Regions from separate parts of the Leuconostoc sp. C5 genome, predicted to be linked through region 2. Evidence: predicted binding sites of a transcription regulator. Region 2 holds the regulator's gene; the other holds the start of a gene.
What was found. Region 2 encodes LexA, which represses DNA repair genes until DNA is damaged. Its sites were predicted from a motif close to CNAACANNTGTTNG; they were not measured.

Region 1 (8,162 bases), 790 kb from region 2:
GAGGCCAGCCGGCACAACTATATGGTTTATCGCGATCTGGAGTAGAAACTGGGCGGGCGATGTCTGTTATTCTCATGAAGTTTTTAGTCTATCAAATTGTTGTTGTGGTATTCTTTATAATAGGCTATGTCTCTGCCGAACACTTTATTTATCAACAGGTTAATCCCACTTTCGCAACATTCATCCCCTTTGCCATAGCGATTCATGCTGTAGTAATTATTGGTATTATATTGGTTATGTTTTGGCCATCGTTAACATTACGCTTGGTCGATTTAGTGGCAATAGTTGTAAAAAAAATGATGCGTCGCGAGCGTTTTGAGCGATTAATTGCGAATGTTAAGCAAAAGATTGATAATTTTCATACCGAATCACGTCGCGTAATTAGCAGTTGGCAATCATTGGTTGGCGCCACTTTTTTTACGTCATTACAACTGATTACGTTCTATATGATACCTTATTTTGTCATACGTGCTTTCGGCTATCAGTCTGTCAATCCATGGCTGATTGTAACGATGAATATTATGATTGTTATGGTGATTTCCTTGTTCCCAATCCCAGGTGGTGTTGGTGGTGCAGAGCTTAGCTTTCAATTATTGTTCTCACCTTTTGTTAAAAATCCAGCAACATTGATTCTCGTTATCTTACTTTGGCGATTTATTACTTATTATTTTGGTATCTTTGCAGGGATAATTGCTTACCTTATTCCTGCTCACCATGATAGGAGGAGTGACAATGCTTGACAACAAATACAATACGAGTGATTTGAAACAAATTTTAAGTCGGTTACGTGCTATGATTGATTCAACAGATGGCAGCGTGCAAACGCGTCGATTTGATGCTTTTGGCATTGAAGCTTTACAGGTTACGTATGATCAATTGACAAGGATCTGGACAGTTCAGGAACATCGTGAAATTCGACAGTTTCAGTTTGATGATATTGATTTAGTTGCAATTGAAATTTATGATGTTTTACATGATTTCAAACTAATTTATTAGGAGGGTGCCCAACACATGCTATTAGGATGTTATCGGGCACGTTTATAACAAATGATAAGTTTATTAAAACGAATCTCAAATCCCAGAAACCTCTGGCACCAAGTTAAACGAACTATGGATACATCGGCGCCAATAGTTTGGTTTTTCATATTAAACGTCGTTCTTGTGTGGTTGAAGACGTATGCTGAATACCACATGAACTTTAATTTGGGTGTGGAAGGATCAACGCAGCAATTTTTGCTATTTTTGAATCCCATCCCGACGGCTATTATATTTTTAAGTATTTCCTTGTATTTTCGTGGCGTAACCAGTTATTGGTTGGCAATTATTTTTAATTTGATTCAGTCAATATGGTTATTTGCGAATATGCTATACTACAGAGAATTTTCAGATTTCTTATCCATGGGTATTTTGGGTTCGGGTAGTTCAACTGGAACAAATCTTGGTAAATCAATTGCGGCAATTATTCATTGGACGGATTATCTTGTCTTTATCGATATTGTGATCTTAATCTTGCTAGTGGTTTTCAAGCAATTAACGATTGATCATAAAGGCGTTCAAAAAAAGTTTGCTATTTTAACGACGCTTTTTGGTGTCATCTTGATGTTAGTAGATTACGGCATCGCATCAACGGATCGTTCAGGTTTGTTGACCCGTTCGTTTGATAATAATTACATTGTTAAATATTTAGGATTGAATGAATATGCTGTATTTAACGCTGTACAAACTTATAATCAAACTGAAAGCCGGAAGCGAGCAAAGCCATCCGATTTAGCTAAAGTAAAAAAGTTTGTTGCTACGCAAAAACTGCCTGCCAATATTCAGTATTATGGTACGCAAAAAGGTAAGAACGTCTTTATGATTCATTTGGAATCATTTCAGCAGTTCTTAATAGATTATAAAGTTGATGGGCAGGAAGTCACACCCAACCTGAACCAGTTCTATCATGACCAAAACACACTAAGTTTCGATAACTTCTATAACCAAGTTGGTCAAGGGAAGACATCTGATGCGGAGATGATGCAAGAAAACTCACTATATGGTTTGGCTACAGGTTCTGCTATGGTCAAGTATGGTACGAGTAATACGTTTGAGTCATTACCAGCTATCTTAGGACAAAGAGGCTATACAACTGCTGCCTTTCACGGGGATGTTGCAAGTTTTTGGAATCGTGATAATACCTATAAATCATTTGGCTATAATTACTTTTTCTCTAAAGCTTATTATGCTAATGCAAACAAAGCAAACTATAACATTGGTTATGGGATGAAAGATAAAATTTTTCTGCGAGATAGTGCGAAGTATATTGAACAGCTCCCACAACCATTTTATGCGAAGTTAATAACCGTAACAAATCATTATCCATATGATTTGGATAAACAAAATATCAGTTTCCCAGCAACAAAAACTGGAGACAAAACTGTTGATGGTTATGTTCAAACTGCTCACTATTTGGATCAGGCATTCGCTGAGCTGATGAGTTATCTCAAAAAAGCTGGGTTGTATGACAATTCTGTATTTGTGCTGTATGGTGATCACTATGGAATTTCTGAAAATCATCAGGATGCTATTGCACAGCTACTTGGTAAAGATAAAATTACTAACAATGATTTAGCTACTTTCCAAAAAGTGCCATTCATGATTCATGCGACAGGGCTAAAAGGTGGTATTGACCATACATATGGTGGTGAAATTGATATGTTGCCAACTTTAATGGATGTGCTTGGCATCCCAGATAATAATATGACAATGTTTGGACAAGATATGCTATCCTCGAAGTACGATGGTAAAGTAGTTTTCCGTGATGGTGATTGGATAACGCCAACGTATACGAAATACAATAACCAGTATTTTAATACTAAAACTGGTGATCAAGTTACGCTCAAATCAGATAAAAAGTTGCAAAAAGTGGCAAAACAAATGTCCGCTTATGCAACCAAAGTTTTGGGTTACTCCGATGCAGTTATTACAGGCGACTTATTGCGCTTTGATACTTCAAATTCTGATTTTAATCTTATTAACAAAAAGAATTATAATTATAAAAAAACAGAGGGACTGGCTTCGCTTAAAAAAGTACTCAAGTCTAATCCTTCGAGTGTATTAGCCAAGAACAAAGGCAAATCAACACTTAGCGACTATGTCACAGATGCACCGGAATTAAAAACAGATTCTGATGACGATGACAAGTAGTCACAAAAAACGAACAAAACGCTCATGTAGAACGTTTGTTCGTTTTTTGTTATAATGGGATGATAGTGTATTAATTGTGAAATAATACTGAGCAGATTTATGAAAAGAGAACGTCAATGATAGAGCGACAGATAGAGCATGAATTTGAAATTAAGTCTAAATATGAACCAACCGGTGACCAGCCACAAGCCATTGAAAAACTAGTTGGTGGAATCAACAATCATATTAAAGAACAGATATTACTCGGAGCTACGGGAACAGGTAAAACATTTACCATTTCAAATGTCATTAAGGAAGTAAAAAAGCCAACGTTGGTTTTAAGTCACAATAAGACTTTAGCTGGGCAGTTATATGGTGAGCTAAAAGAATTTTTTCCTAATAATGCAGTAGAATATTTTGTCTCTTACTATGATTATTATCAGCCTGAAGCTTATGTCCCAAGTTCTGATACGTTTATTGAAAAAGATTCAGCTGTGAATGATGAAATCGATAAACTACGAAACTCCGCGACTAGTTCGTTACTTGAACGTAATGATGTCATTGTAGTTGCTTCCGTCAGTTCTATTTTTGGTTTAGGAGATCCGCACCAATATAAGGATCATGTTATCAGTTTGCGTGTTGGATATGAATATGAGCGTGATCAATTAATGCGTGATTTGATTGATGTGCAGTTTACTCGTAATGACATTGATTTTCATCGTGGAACGTTTCGTGTTCGTGGTGACGTGATCGAAATTTTTCCTGCCTCCCAAGATGAAATGGCTTTGCGAATTGAATTTTTTGGTGATGAAATTGATCGTATCCGAGAAATTAATTCTTTGACAGGAGAAACAATAGCAGAACGTGACCATGTAGCTATTTTTCCAGCAAAACATTTTATGACCGATGACGACCAAATGCAAGTGGCATTGGACGGTATCCGTCAAGAAATGAACACTCAGGTTGAGCTATTCAAAAAAGAAGGTAAGTTATTAGAGGCGCAGCGTATTAAACAACGTACAGAGTATGATTTGGCGATGCTCGAAGAAATGGGATTTGTTGGCGGCATTGAAAACTACTCACGTTGGATGGATGGTCGTCAAGCGGGTGAACCACCATTTACATTGATTGACTTTTTTCCAGATGATTTTTTGATTGTTATTGATGAAAGTCATGTTACCATGCCACAAATTCGCGGTATGTTTAATGGGGATAAAGCTAGAAAAGAAACGTTGGTTAACTATGGCTTTCGTTTGCCAAGCGCATTAGACAATCGGCCATTAAAACTTCCTGAATTCGAAAAACACGTTAACCAGATTATTTATATGTCAGCGACACCTGGTGATTATGAAAATGAGCGTGTCGATTCAAAACACGTTATTCAACAAATTATTCGACCAACGGGGTTGCTTGATCCAGAAGTTGAAGTGCGACCTGTTATGGGACAAATTGATGACTTGGTCGGGGAAATAACGAAGCGATCGGAGCGTGATGAACGTGTGTTTATCACAACGTTAACCAAACGTATGGCTGAGGACCTAACTGATTATTTGAAGGATTTGGGAATAAAAGTAGCTTATTTGCACGCGGATATCAAAACACTTGAACGTACGGAAATTATCCGTGATTTACGCTTGGGTAAATATGATGTTTTAATTGGTATTAACTTATTGCGTGAGGGGATTGATGTTCCTGAAGTATCCTTAGTAGCTATATTGGATGCTGATAAAGAAGGATTTTTGCGTAATCCACGTTCATTAATCCAAACTATTGGCCGTGCCGCACGTAATGAAAATGGACACGTTATCATGTATGCGGATAAGATGACTAGATCCATGCTTGAAGCTATTGATGAAACAGCCCGCAGGCGAGAAATTCAGATGCAATATAATACGCAACATGGTATTACACCGAAAACAATTAAGAAAGATATTCGTGACCTGATATCTGTCACACATGCTGCTACTGAAGAAAAAGTTGTTGATTTGACAAAGGTGGCGTTTAACGACTTACCTAAAGATGAGCAACAGTCTATTGTGGATAATATGACGAGTCAAATGAAGGCGGCTGCTAAGGCACTTGACTTTGAAGAGGCAGCTCAGTTACGCGATACGGTATTGGAATTAAAAACACGTGCTAATCTTTAATTGAACTGATATAAACGAAAAAGAGAAAATAATGGCAAAAGATCATATCGAAATACGCGGTGCTCGCGCTCATAATTTAAAAAATATTGATGTAAATATTCCTAAAAATCAACTCACAGTCGTTACTGGTCTATCTGGATCAGGTAAATCATCATTAGCTTTTGATACCCTATACGCAGAGGGGCAAAGGCGCTACGTGGAAAGTTTAAGTTCTTATGCACGCCAATTTTTAGGTCAAATGGACAAACCAGATGTCGATTCTATTGATGGTTTATCACCTGCTATTTCTATCGACCAAAAAACAACATCTAATAATCCACGCTCAACCGTTGGTACAGTGACTGAAATCAATGATTACTTCCGTTTACTATACGCACGTGTTGGGCGACCGGATGATCCAAAAGATGGTACAAAAATTATGTATACAATCGATCAAATGGTTGAATATACATTGAATAACCTGCCTGAGGGTACAAGATTACAAGTATTTGCACCAATCATTAGAGGAAAACGTGGATCGCATGAAACAGCATTTGACCATATGCGCAAACAGGGATATATTCGAGCTCGTGTAGATGGAGATATTATTGAGATTGATTCACAGCAGTTGAGTCTTAATAAAAACAAGCCTCACGACATTGACGTTATGATCGATCGAATTGTTTTACGTGGCAATTCTCGGTCACGTCTATTTGACTCGATTGAAGCAGCTGTTCGTTTGAATGACGGCCAAGTTGAACTTGATGTGGTAACTCGTGATGATGAAAATCCAGTTGCACCATTAAAGTTTTCTGACCACTATCTTGGAGAGTTGAAGGATTTTCGTGCAGGGCGATTAGAACCGCGCTTGTTCAGTTTCAATGCACCATTAGGAGCTTGTGAGTTTTGTCAAGGTTTGGGTGTCACGCGCGAAGTGGATATTGATTTAGTAATTCCGGACGATGCGAAAACCTTGAATGAGGGAGCTATTCTGCCATGGAATCCAATATCATCCAATTATTATCCGGAAATGTTGCGTCAATTTGCTGAGCAATTTGCTATTGACATGGACACACCATTTAATAAACTTCCTAAAAAACAACAAGATTTAATTCTGAATGGTTCTGATGAAAAGGATTTTCACTTCCATTATAAAAATGATTTTGGCGGGGTTCGTGATGTTGATATCCCCTTTGAGGGAGTAATAAATAACATTGCTCGCCGTTTCACGGAAACAAATTCAGATTTCACGCGCGAGCAAATGACTCATTATATGACAGAATTAAAGTGTAAAGCCTGTGGCGGTTATCGCCTAAACAAGGCCGCACTTTCAGTCAAAATTAATGGCAAACATATTGGTGAGGTGTCGGAGTTACCGGTTGATCAAGAATTGGCATTTTTTAATAGTGTTTCCTTGGGACAACAGGATAGTGAGATTGCCTCGCCTATTATCAAAGAAATTAAGGATCGTCTTGGCTTCCTACAAAGCGTAGGTTTAAAGTATTTAACACTTTCTCGTTCAGCACGAACGCTTTCTGGCGGAGAATCTCAGCGAATCCGTTTGGCTACTCAGATTGGATCTAATTTATCAGGAGTTCTTTATGTTTTAGATGAACCTTCCATTGGTTTGCACCAGCGTGACAATGATATGTTGCTAGAGTCAATGCATCGTATGCGTGACTTAGGAAATACCTTAGTTGTTGTCGAGCACGATGAAGATACAATGCGTGCGGCTGATTATTTGATAGATGTCGGCCCGGGTGCTGGTGCTTTGGGCGGTACTATTGTGGCTAGTGGCACGCCAGCTGAAGTTGAAGCCAACAAAAGCTCATTAACTGGACAATATTTATCTGGGAAAAAATTTATTGCAATACCTGCCAAGCGCCGAAAAGGGAATGGCAACTGGATTACGGTGAAAGGCGCCAAAGAAAATAACTTAAAAAACATTACTGCAAAGATACCTCTAGGAAAGTTTGTTGCGGTAACAGGTGTTTCAGGTTCTGGTAAATCAACATTAGTCAATACAGTGTTGAAGCGAGCTTTGAAACAAAAACTAAATAATAACTCTGAAAAACCAGGTGCGTATCGATCGATTGAGGGCACTGAAAATATAGAACAAATAGTTGATATTGATCAATCACCAATTGGACGTACACCACGTTCTAATCCTGCGACCTATACAGGTGTATTCGATGATATTCGTGATTTGTTTTCACAAACAAATGAAGCTAAAATGCGTGGATACAACAAAGGACGCTTTTCCTTTAACACAAAAGGTGGTCGTTGTGAGAATTGTCGTGGCGATGGTGTGATCAAAATAGAAATGAATTTCTTGCCTGATGTGTATGTAGCCTGTGAAGTTTGTGGTGGTACTCGTTATAATTCAGAAACGTTGGAAGTTACCTATAAAGGCAAAAATATATCACAAGTCTTAGACATGACTGCTTCAGAGGCACTTGAATTTTTCACGCCTATTCCAAAAATTGCTAAAAAGCTACAAACGATTAATGATGTGGGCTTGGGTTACGTAAAACTAGGGCAATCTGCAACGACCTTGTCAGGTGGTGAAGCCCAACGTATGAAATTGGCATCGGAACTTCATCGACGCACTAATGGTAAAACAATTTATATTCTGGATGAACCAACTACTGGTTTACATACTGACGACATTGCTCGCTTGCTAGAAGTGCTGGAACGGCTAGTAGATGCTGGCAATACTATTGTAGTTATTGAGCATAACTTGGATGTGATTAAGTCAGCTGATTGGATAATTGACATGGGTCCAGAAGGCGGCGCTGGTGGTGGAAAAGTTTTGGTCGCCGGCACACCTGAAAAGGTGATGAAAACGGCAGGATCTTATACCGGTAAGTA
Region 2 (8,162 bases):
GGGATTCGCACGACCTGTACGGATGTTGGCTAATTCACGTTGAAGTGCCTCTTGTGCCCCCTTCATACGCTCTTTAGCATTAGTTAAATCAAAAGTCATTATTTTTCTCCTGTTACTGTTGTTCCGATGGCTTCACCAAGCACAACTCGTTTCAAGTTACCTGGTGTGTTAAGGTTAAACACCACCAATGGCATATTATTATCCATAGATAGTGAGCTTGCTGTCGAATCCATTACTTTCAAACCTTTTTGCAAAATGTCAAGGTGAGTTAATTCCGTAAACTTCACCGCATTAGCATTTTTATTTGGATCTGAGTCATAAATACCATCAACGCCATTTTTACCCATTAAGATGGCATCAGCATTAATTTCGTTTGCACGCAAGGCTGCCGTCGTATCTGTAGAGAAATACGGAGAACCTGTACCTGCTGCAAAAATGACAATTCGTCCCTTTTCTAGATGACGAATCGCACGACCACGTATGTAAGGTTCAGCAATCTGCTGCATTGTAATAGCAGTTTGCACACGTGTTTGGACACCAGCGCGTTCCAATGAATCTTGCAAAACTAGAGCATTCATTGTTGTACCAAGCATGCCAGTATAATCAGCACGAGACCGTTCCATACCAATTTTTGATGCTGGCTCTCCACGCCACAAGTTTCCACCGCCAACAACAATGGCAATTTGAGTACCTAGGTCATGGACATCTTTTAGCTCTTCAGCAATTGCAGAAACAGTCTCAAGATCGATGCCTTGACCTTTGTCCCCTGCCAATGCTTCACCAGAGAGCTTCATCAAAACGCGTTTGTACTTAATATCAGTCATGTTTAACCTCTTTTATTTGCTTATACAAGTATATCAAAAATTCCGAAAAATTTCCGAAAAAAAAGTGCGCTATTTATAATAGTACACTTTTTAACTAATTAGCTGCATTGATAAAACAATCAATGGCAATTAGTAGTTTTTAAATATTAACCAAGTTGCTTAGCAACTTCTTCAGCTAAATCAGTGACTTGCTTTTCAATGCCATCACCAACTTGGTAACGAACAAATGACTTAACTGATCCATTTTGTGAAGAAATGAATTGTGCAACTGTTTGGTCGCCATTTTTAACAAATGGTTGATCCAACAAAGAAATTTCAGCCAAGAACTTCTTGATACGTCCTTCGACCATGCGTTCCTTAATGTTATCAGGCTTACCATTCAAATCTTCAGAAGCTAATTGCACTTCCTTTTCCTTAGCAATAACATCAGCAGGTACTTGATCATCAGATACAAATTGTGGTGCAATAGCAGCAACATGCATTGCGATATCCTTGGCAGCTTCTTCTGAAGCACCATCAACAACAACCAAAGCTGAAATTGAGCCTGCCAAGTGAGAATATGAACCAAAGTTTTCTGAATCTGACTTTTCTACTACTGAGAAACGACGCAAAGTAATCTTTTCACCAGTAATTTGAGTTGTTCCGATAATTTTGTCGTTCAAAGTTTGACCTTCTTGAACTTCAAGTGCCAAAGCAGCTTCAACGTCAGCAGGCGCAAATTCGACGATTGTGTTGGCAACTGCGTTTAGCAATTCGTTAAATTCAGCGTTACCAGCCACGAAGTCAGTTTCTGAGTTTAATTCAATGATTGCAGCGCGGTTACCCTTAACGGCAACAGCTGTCATGCCTTCGGCAGCGACACGATCACCCTTTTTAGCGGCCTTTGCCATACCCTTTTCACGCAATAAATCAATTGCCTTGTCTAGATCGCCATCAGCTTCAACCAATGCTTTTTTAGCATCCATCATTCCAACAGATGTTTTATCACGTAATTCCTTTACTTGTGCAGCAGTAATTGCCATTATAGTGCTCCTCTAAAATAGTTTAATGTATTTTTATTATAACATATTAAAATACCATTCCGCGTCCCGAACAGGTCCGCTAGGAACGGTATTTATAGAATAAAATTAATTAGTTATTGCCTTCTTCAACGATGTTAGCAATTTCTTCGATTGATTCTGTGTTTTCGTCACCTTCAACGAATGCATCTTCAGGTGCTGAATCTTGGCCTTGACGACCTTCAATAACAGCATCGGCAATCTTTGATGTGATCAAACGTACGGCACGAATAGCATCATCGTTAGCAGGAATCTTAACATCGACTACATCTGGGTTAGCATTTGTATCGATCATAGCTACAACTGGGATATTCAACATGTTTGCTTCCTTGACGGCAATTTCTTCCTTCTTTGGATCAACAACAAACAATACATCTGGCAAGCCAGGCATGTCTTGAATACCACCTAAGAACTTTTCCAACTTTTCACGTTGCTTGTTCAACAAAACAACTTCTTTTTTAGGCAATTGCTCAAATGTACCGTCTTCGGCCATTGTTTGCAAATCCTTCAAACGTTGGATACGTGTCTTGATAGTGTTCCAGTTTGTCAATGTACCACCCAACCAACGATGGTTGATATAGTATTGGCCAGCACGTGTTGCTTCTTCAGCAATCGCATCAGAAGCTTGTTTCTTTGTACCAACGAATAATACGTTAGCGCCATCAGTAGAAGCGTTACGAATAAAGTTATAAGCTTCGTCAACTAACTTAACTGTCTTTTGTAAATCGATGATGTGAATACCATTACGTTCTGTAAAGATATATTCGTCCATCTTTGGGTCCCAACGACGTGTTTGGTGACCGAAGTGTACTCCTGCTTCGAGGAGTTCTTTCATTGAAATAACTGCCATGATATGGCCTCCTAGGTTTTTCCGCCGACAAATTCGTTGTTCACGCTGACATTTCTGCACCTACGTGTTCTCATTTATCGTGTGTATTTGCTGCTTTTCACAACATATTACATTTTACATTATTTTTGGTTCCTTGACAAGCATATTACCAAATTTTGATTACGTGGTGTACTAATAAATACTTTTCCTTGTTAATTCGTGTTAATTTCTTAAAATTTGCCTCTGCTTTTAACGCTTCGCTCTTTGTCTGGAACTCTTCATAGTGAATCAATTTTAATGGATGCCGCGACTTTACGCGGGTAAACTTAGCCCCTTTACCAGACTCATGTGTCGCTAGACGACGTTGTACGTTATCCGTGAATCCACCATAAAAATAACCATCCGCTGTATATAAAACATAAAAATAATAATACTTCATTCATGCCACGCTTTACCATAAAGGATGTCGTGAACCTCTGATGTATAGTCATTGTCATCAGTATAGGCGATAAGGGGTGGCATAATGCGCACGCCACCTGGTCGGCCAGATTTAATGGCTTCTATTAAAACCATATTGGCTTCGCGGTTTGCCTTTCCATAAACAAATTGAACTCTTTTAATCATAAGCTTTCGTGCAGCAAACGCTGCAAATATATCTGCTAGCCTTTCCGGCCGGTGTACCATATAGACCTTACCATTATTTTTCAGCAGTTTATTGGCAATTTGGGCCAGTTCAGGTAAGTTAATCATCAACTCGTGGCGCGCAATTTCATAATGTTTATCTATATTAGTCTTGGTAGTCTCAGTTAAGGGAAAATAAGGTGGATTAGTCAGAACAGTTTCAACAGATCCAGGTTTAATTTCATTAAATATATCTTTCATGTCAGCCTGAACGACTGAAACACGTTCATGTAAATTGTTCAGTTCAATGCTACGTTGTGCCATTTCAGCTAATTCTGGTTGTATCTCGACTAACTTTATTTCCCCAGTCACTTTTGGAGCGTAAAAAAGCCCAACCGCGCCAGTACCTGATCCCAAATCAACAGATAACCCTTTACCTTTTCCTTTTACATCAGCAAAATGTGCTAATAAAATCGCGTCTAAGGAATATGAAAACATGTCTGGATTCTGGATGATATTAATATTTTGTGATGGAAGTCCATCAATACGTTCATTTGCTTTAAGAAATGGTTGTGTCATTTGCGTTTCTTTCTGTTTATCTGTAAAATTGAAATGATTAATTTATGAGGTAAATAAATATGAAATTCTATGATTTTTTACGCGGCATTGCTGTTGCTTTAATATGGGCAGTTACTGGCCGCATTAAATACATGAATCGCGACAGAATACCCCAAAACGATAACTATGTGCTAGTTGGTCCACACCGCACTTGGTGGGATCCAGTATGGTATGCTGTGGCAGCCTACCCAAAACACTTTATTTTCATGGCAAAAATTGAATTATTTAAATTCAAGCCACTTGCATGGTTAATCAAATCAGCCGGCGCATTCCCAGTTGATCGTGAAAATGTTGGCCCAAGCGTCATCAAAATACCTGTACGCGAATTAAAAGATGGCAAGCGCTCTTTAATAATGTTTCCTTCTGGTTCTAGACACAGTGATGATTTAAAATCAGGTTCCATTCTAATTGCACGAATGGCTGGAAAGGCAATCGTACCAGCTGTATATCAAGGCCCTGTTAAGTTCAGTCAACTTTTCAAACGTAATAATACCACAGTTAATTTTGGTGAGCCAATTATTATTGATCGTAAAGACCGATTGAACAAGGAAAATATTGCTAAATATACTGAGCAGATGCAAGCAGCTTTCCAAGAATTAGATGCTGAGATTGACCCAACTTGGAAATATGTAGATCCAAAACGTTCAGAAAAAAAATAAGCCGATTGGCTTATTTTTTTTGCGAATTGGCACTTTGTTGCTTCATCTGAGCCATCATTTGGTTCAATTTCTTTTGAGATGGTTTTTGTCCCATTGACATCATCATTGATTTCATCATTTCTTCTGAAATAGGTGGGTTTTTTGCAAGATAACTCTTCATTGAGTTACGTGCCAAGAAAAAGCCACCGACCAAACCAATAATTAAAGTTAACACTGCAATCAAAATTGCTAGCCATGTGCTAATCATGCATATTCTCCTTACTAAAATGTCTGATAATTATTATAGCACAGCCAGCAAAGGCGTGCTATAATAACTTGCAGAGTTAACGTTTTCAATATGAACCATTTTGTTCGTTATAAAAATAAATAACACGAATTTTTTATTATTTATTTAATATTAGGTTGAATTTTTAAAAAAATAACGAACAAACGTTTGATTTGTTCGTGTTTTTCCGTTATACTGATGATAGTAAATTTAACAAGTAGGAAACCCATCATGGCAATTACACAAGAAAGCAAACAAATTCAAGTGCTTCGATTTATTCATGAAGCACAATCAGAAAATGGTTACCCACCAACCGTCCGAGAAATTGGTGAAGCTGTTGGATTATCATCTTCTTCAACTATTCACGGTCACATCGAACGTCTGGTAAAAAAAGGTTATCTTTTAAAAGATGCTTCTAAACCAAGAGCTCGTGCGATTGAAGTAACCGATATTGGTTTAGAGATGCTTGGGATTTCAACCACACCCGGAAAAATTCCGGTACTTGGAATGGTTACAGCGGGTACACCAATTTTGGCAGTAGAAGAAGAAGCAACTGAATTTTTCCCTATCCCAGATAATTTAATGCAATTTGATGGTGACCTATTCATGCTTAATGTTCATGGTGATTCAATGGTTAACATTGGCATTCTAGATGGAGACAAAGTTATCGTACGTAAGCAAGAGAATGCTGATAATGGTGATGTTGTTGTCGCAATGAATGATAACAATGAAGCGACAGTTAAGCGTTTTTTCCGTGAAGCCGATCATTATCGCTTACAACCTGAAAATAACAGCATGGCGCCAATTATTTTGCAAAAAGTCTCTATTTTAGGAAAAGTAATCGGACTGTATCGCGACGCTATTTATTAAAAACCAAATAAAAAGGCTCATCTCTGATGAGCCTTTTTATTATGCTTGCCAAGCATTTGGATTTTCCTTCCAGTTTTGTAAGGTTTCAACTTGTGATTTATCGAGATCCCCACGCTTAACGGCTGTTTCAATTAGTTGTGAATATGTTGTCAGTGAGTTAAATGTTAGTCCTGCTTCAGCAAAATTTTTTTTACCAGCTGGTAATTCATAAGAAAATATGGAAACAACACCAAGGACACTTGCTCCCTCCTTACGCACCGCATTTACTGCGGCCAACACAGACCCACCTGTTGATATCAAATCATCAATCAGAACGACTTTACGATTTTTTACCAATGCACCTTCCGTTTGACGACCTGCCCCGTGATCTTTGGGTTTTGAACGTACATAGACCATTGGTTTATTTAATTCTTCAGCTACCCAAGCTGAATGTGGAATACCTGCAGTAGCCACTCCACCAATAATCTCAACGTCACTATATTCTTTTTTTATTAGTTCAGACAGCCCTTTGTATATATTTTGACGTACCGAAGGGAAACCAATGGTCATCCGATTATCTGTATATATTGGACTCTTAATACCCGAGGCCCACGTGAAAGGTTCTTCTGGCGAAAATTTTACGGCACCAATTTCAAGTAAATCATTAGCTACTTGTTGTTTATAGTCTGTCATTTATTTTCTCCATTCATTGACAACACGTTGATATGCAGCCACTGGGTTGGTCGATTGTGTAATTGATCGACCAACAACTAATCCAGTTGAATTCAACTTCTTGGCTTCCCCTGGCGTAGTCACACGCACTTGATCTCCAGCTTCATCACCAGCTAAACGAATACCAGGTGTGATACGTAAAAATCGATCATTCGTGTGTGACTTAATTAAACTAGCCTCTAAGGGTGAACTAATTGTCCCGTCTATGCCCACCGAGTAAGCAAGCTCAGCCAAATGTGCAACACTTTCTTCAATAGTTGCTGTGGTTAATTGTATCTCTTGTATCTCAGCTTCAGAAAAAGAAGTTAGCTGCGTCACTGCAAGTAATTTTAACGCTTCACTTTTATTGGCAACAGCTGCTTCTAGCATTTTTTTCCCTCCAGCTGCATGCAGAGTTAAATATTGTACATCTAGTTTTGATATATTAGCGACTGCACGACCAACAGTGTTTGGAATATCGTAAAGTTTTAAATCTAAGAAAATCGTATAGCCCAATGCACGTAGTTCTGTGATGAACTCTGGTCCCGTACGATAAAAAAGTTCCATACCAACTTTCAATGCTGGCTTTTCTACTAAATCTGAAAAAGGCTTCAAAAATTTGTAAGTAGTAGTTGCATCAGGAAAGTCCAAAGCAATAAAAACTGGCTGTTCTGTCATTATGATCCTCCTATGTACATAAGCCGAAGCTTATTTGAAAAAGTTTAGTGCATTTCTTTCACTGTAAAACTGCGCGACTCTAATACTTCTAAGAAGGCACTAACTGTGTCTAAGGCAGTAAACAAAGGCACGGCATTTTCAATCGCAGCATTTCTAATCAAGCGGCCATCGCTTTCAGCACGGTCATCTGCTTGAGTTGTGTTAATAACAACCTGCACTTTTTGTTGACGCAGTGCTGCAACCGCATTATTATCTGATTCCGAAATTTTATCGAGTACTTCCACAGGCAAGTCATTGTCTGACAAGTAAGCACCCGTACCGGCAGTTGCAAACAAAGCAAATCCCAAATCATTGAATCTCTTTGCTAATTCGAGCGCCTCTTCTTTGTCATCATCAGCAACTGTGAATAAGACATTGCCGTAACGTGGTACTTTAATGTTAGAAGCAATAAAGGCCTTATACAACGCCTTGGACAGGTTAATATCTGACCCCATGACTTCACCAGTAGACTTCATTTCTGGGCCGAGCAAAGAATCAACATCGGGCAACTTTGTGAACGAGAATATTGGTGCTTTAACGTGCACCATATCATCGTTAGGAACAAGTCCCGTCTCAAATCCCATTTCTGACAATTTTTCACCTAACATAACTCTTGTTGCTAATTGAGCGAGCGGAAGATGCGTGACTTTCGATATGAACGGTACTGTACGTGATGCACGTGGATTTACTTCGATAACATATGCCGTATTTTCATGGATAACAAACTGCACGTTCATCAACCCTATTGTGTTCATAGCTTTAGCCAAATTAATAGAGGCTTGCACCATTTCATCTTGAACCTTTTGTGACAAGTATTGTGGTGGGTAAACTGACATAGAATCCCCTGAATGGACCCCCGCCCGTTCAATATGTTCCATAATACCGGGGATTACAGCTGTTTCACCATCTGACAAAACATCTACTTCTGCTTCTTGTCCCACTAAGTACGAATCAATCAATACCGGATGATCATTTGAAACCTTGACCGCACGCTGCATGTAGTCCTGGAGT

Region 1: the regulator LexA is predicted to act here: its motif matches at 3,215-3,228, upstream of uvrB (excinuclease ABC subunit UvrB).

What each region holds. Positions count from the first base shown of each region.
Region 1 is NZ_CP134351.1:342,036-350,197, forward strand. Features, by position in the region: gene RHP56_RS01920 (lysylphosphatidylglycerol synthase transmembrane domain-containing protein) at 1-740, shown strand, start outside; gene RHP56_RS01925 (YkuJ family protein) at 733-996, shown strand; gene RHP56_RS01930 (LTA synthase family protein) at 1,048-3,186, shown strand; gene uvrB (excinuclease ABC subunit UvrB) at 3,303-5,312, shown strand; gene uvrA (excinuclease ABC subunit UvrA) at 5,344-8,162, shown strand, end outside.
Region 2 is NZ_CP134351.1:1,133,445-1,141,606, forward strand. Features, by position in the region: gene frr (ribosome recycling factor) at 1-99, opposite strand, end outside; gene pyrH (UMP kinase) at 99-824, opposite strand; gene tsf (translation elongation factor Ts) at 971-1,846, opposite strand; gene rpsB (30S ribosomal protein S2) at 1,956-2,732, opposite strand; gene RHP56_RS05730 (GIY-YIG nuclease family protein) at 2,878-3,150, opposite strand; gene RHP56_RS05735 (tRNA1(Val) (adenine(37)-N6)-methyltransferase) at 3,147-3,911, opposite strand; gene RHP56_RS05740 (lysophospholipid acyltransferase family protein) at 3,971-4,609, shown strand; gene RHP56_RS05745 (YneF family protein) at 4,620-4,856, opposite strand; gene lexA (transcriptional repressor LexA) at 5,106-5,744, shown strand; gene pyrE (orotate phosphoribosyltransferase) at 5,784-6,416, opposite strand; gene pyrF (orotidine-5'-phosphate decarboxylase) at 6,417-7,112, opposite strand; gene carB (carbamoyl-phosphate synthase large subunit) at 7,157-8,162, opposite strand, start outside.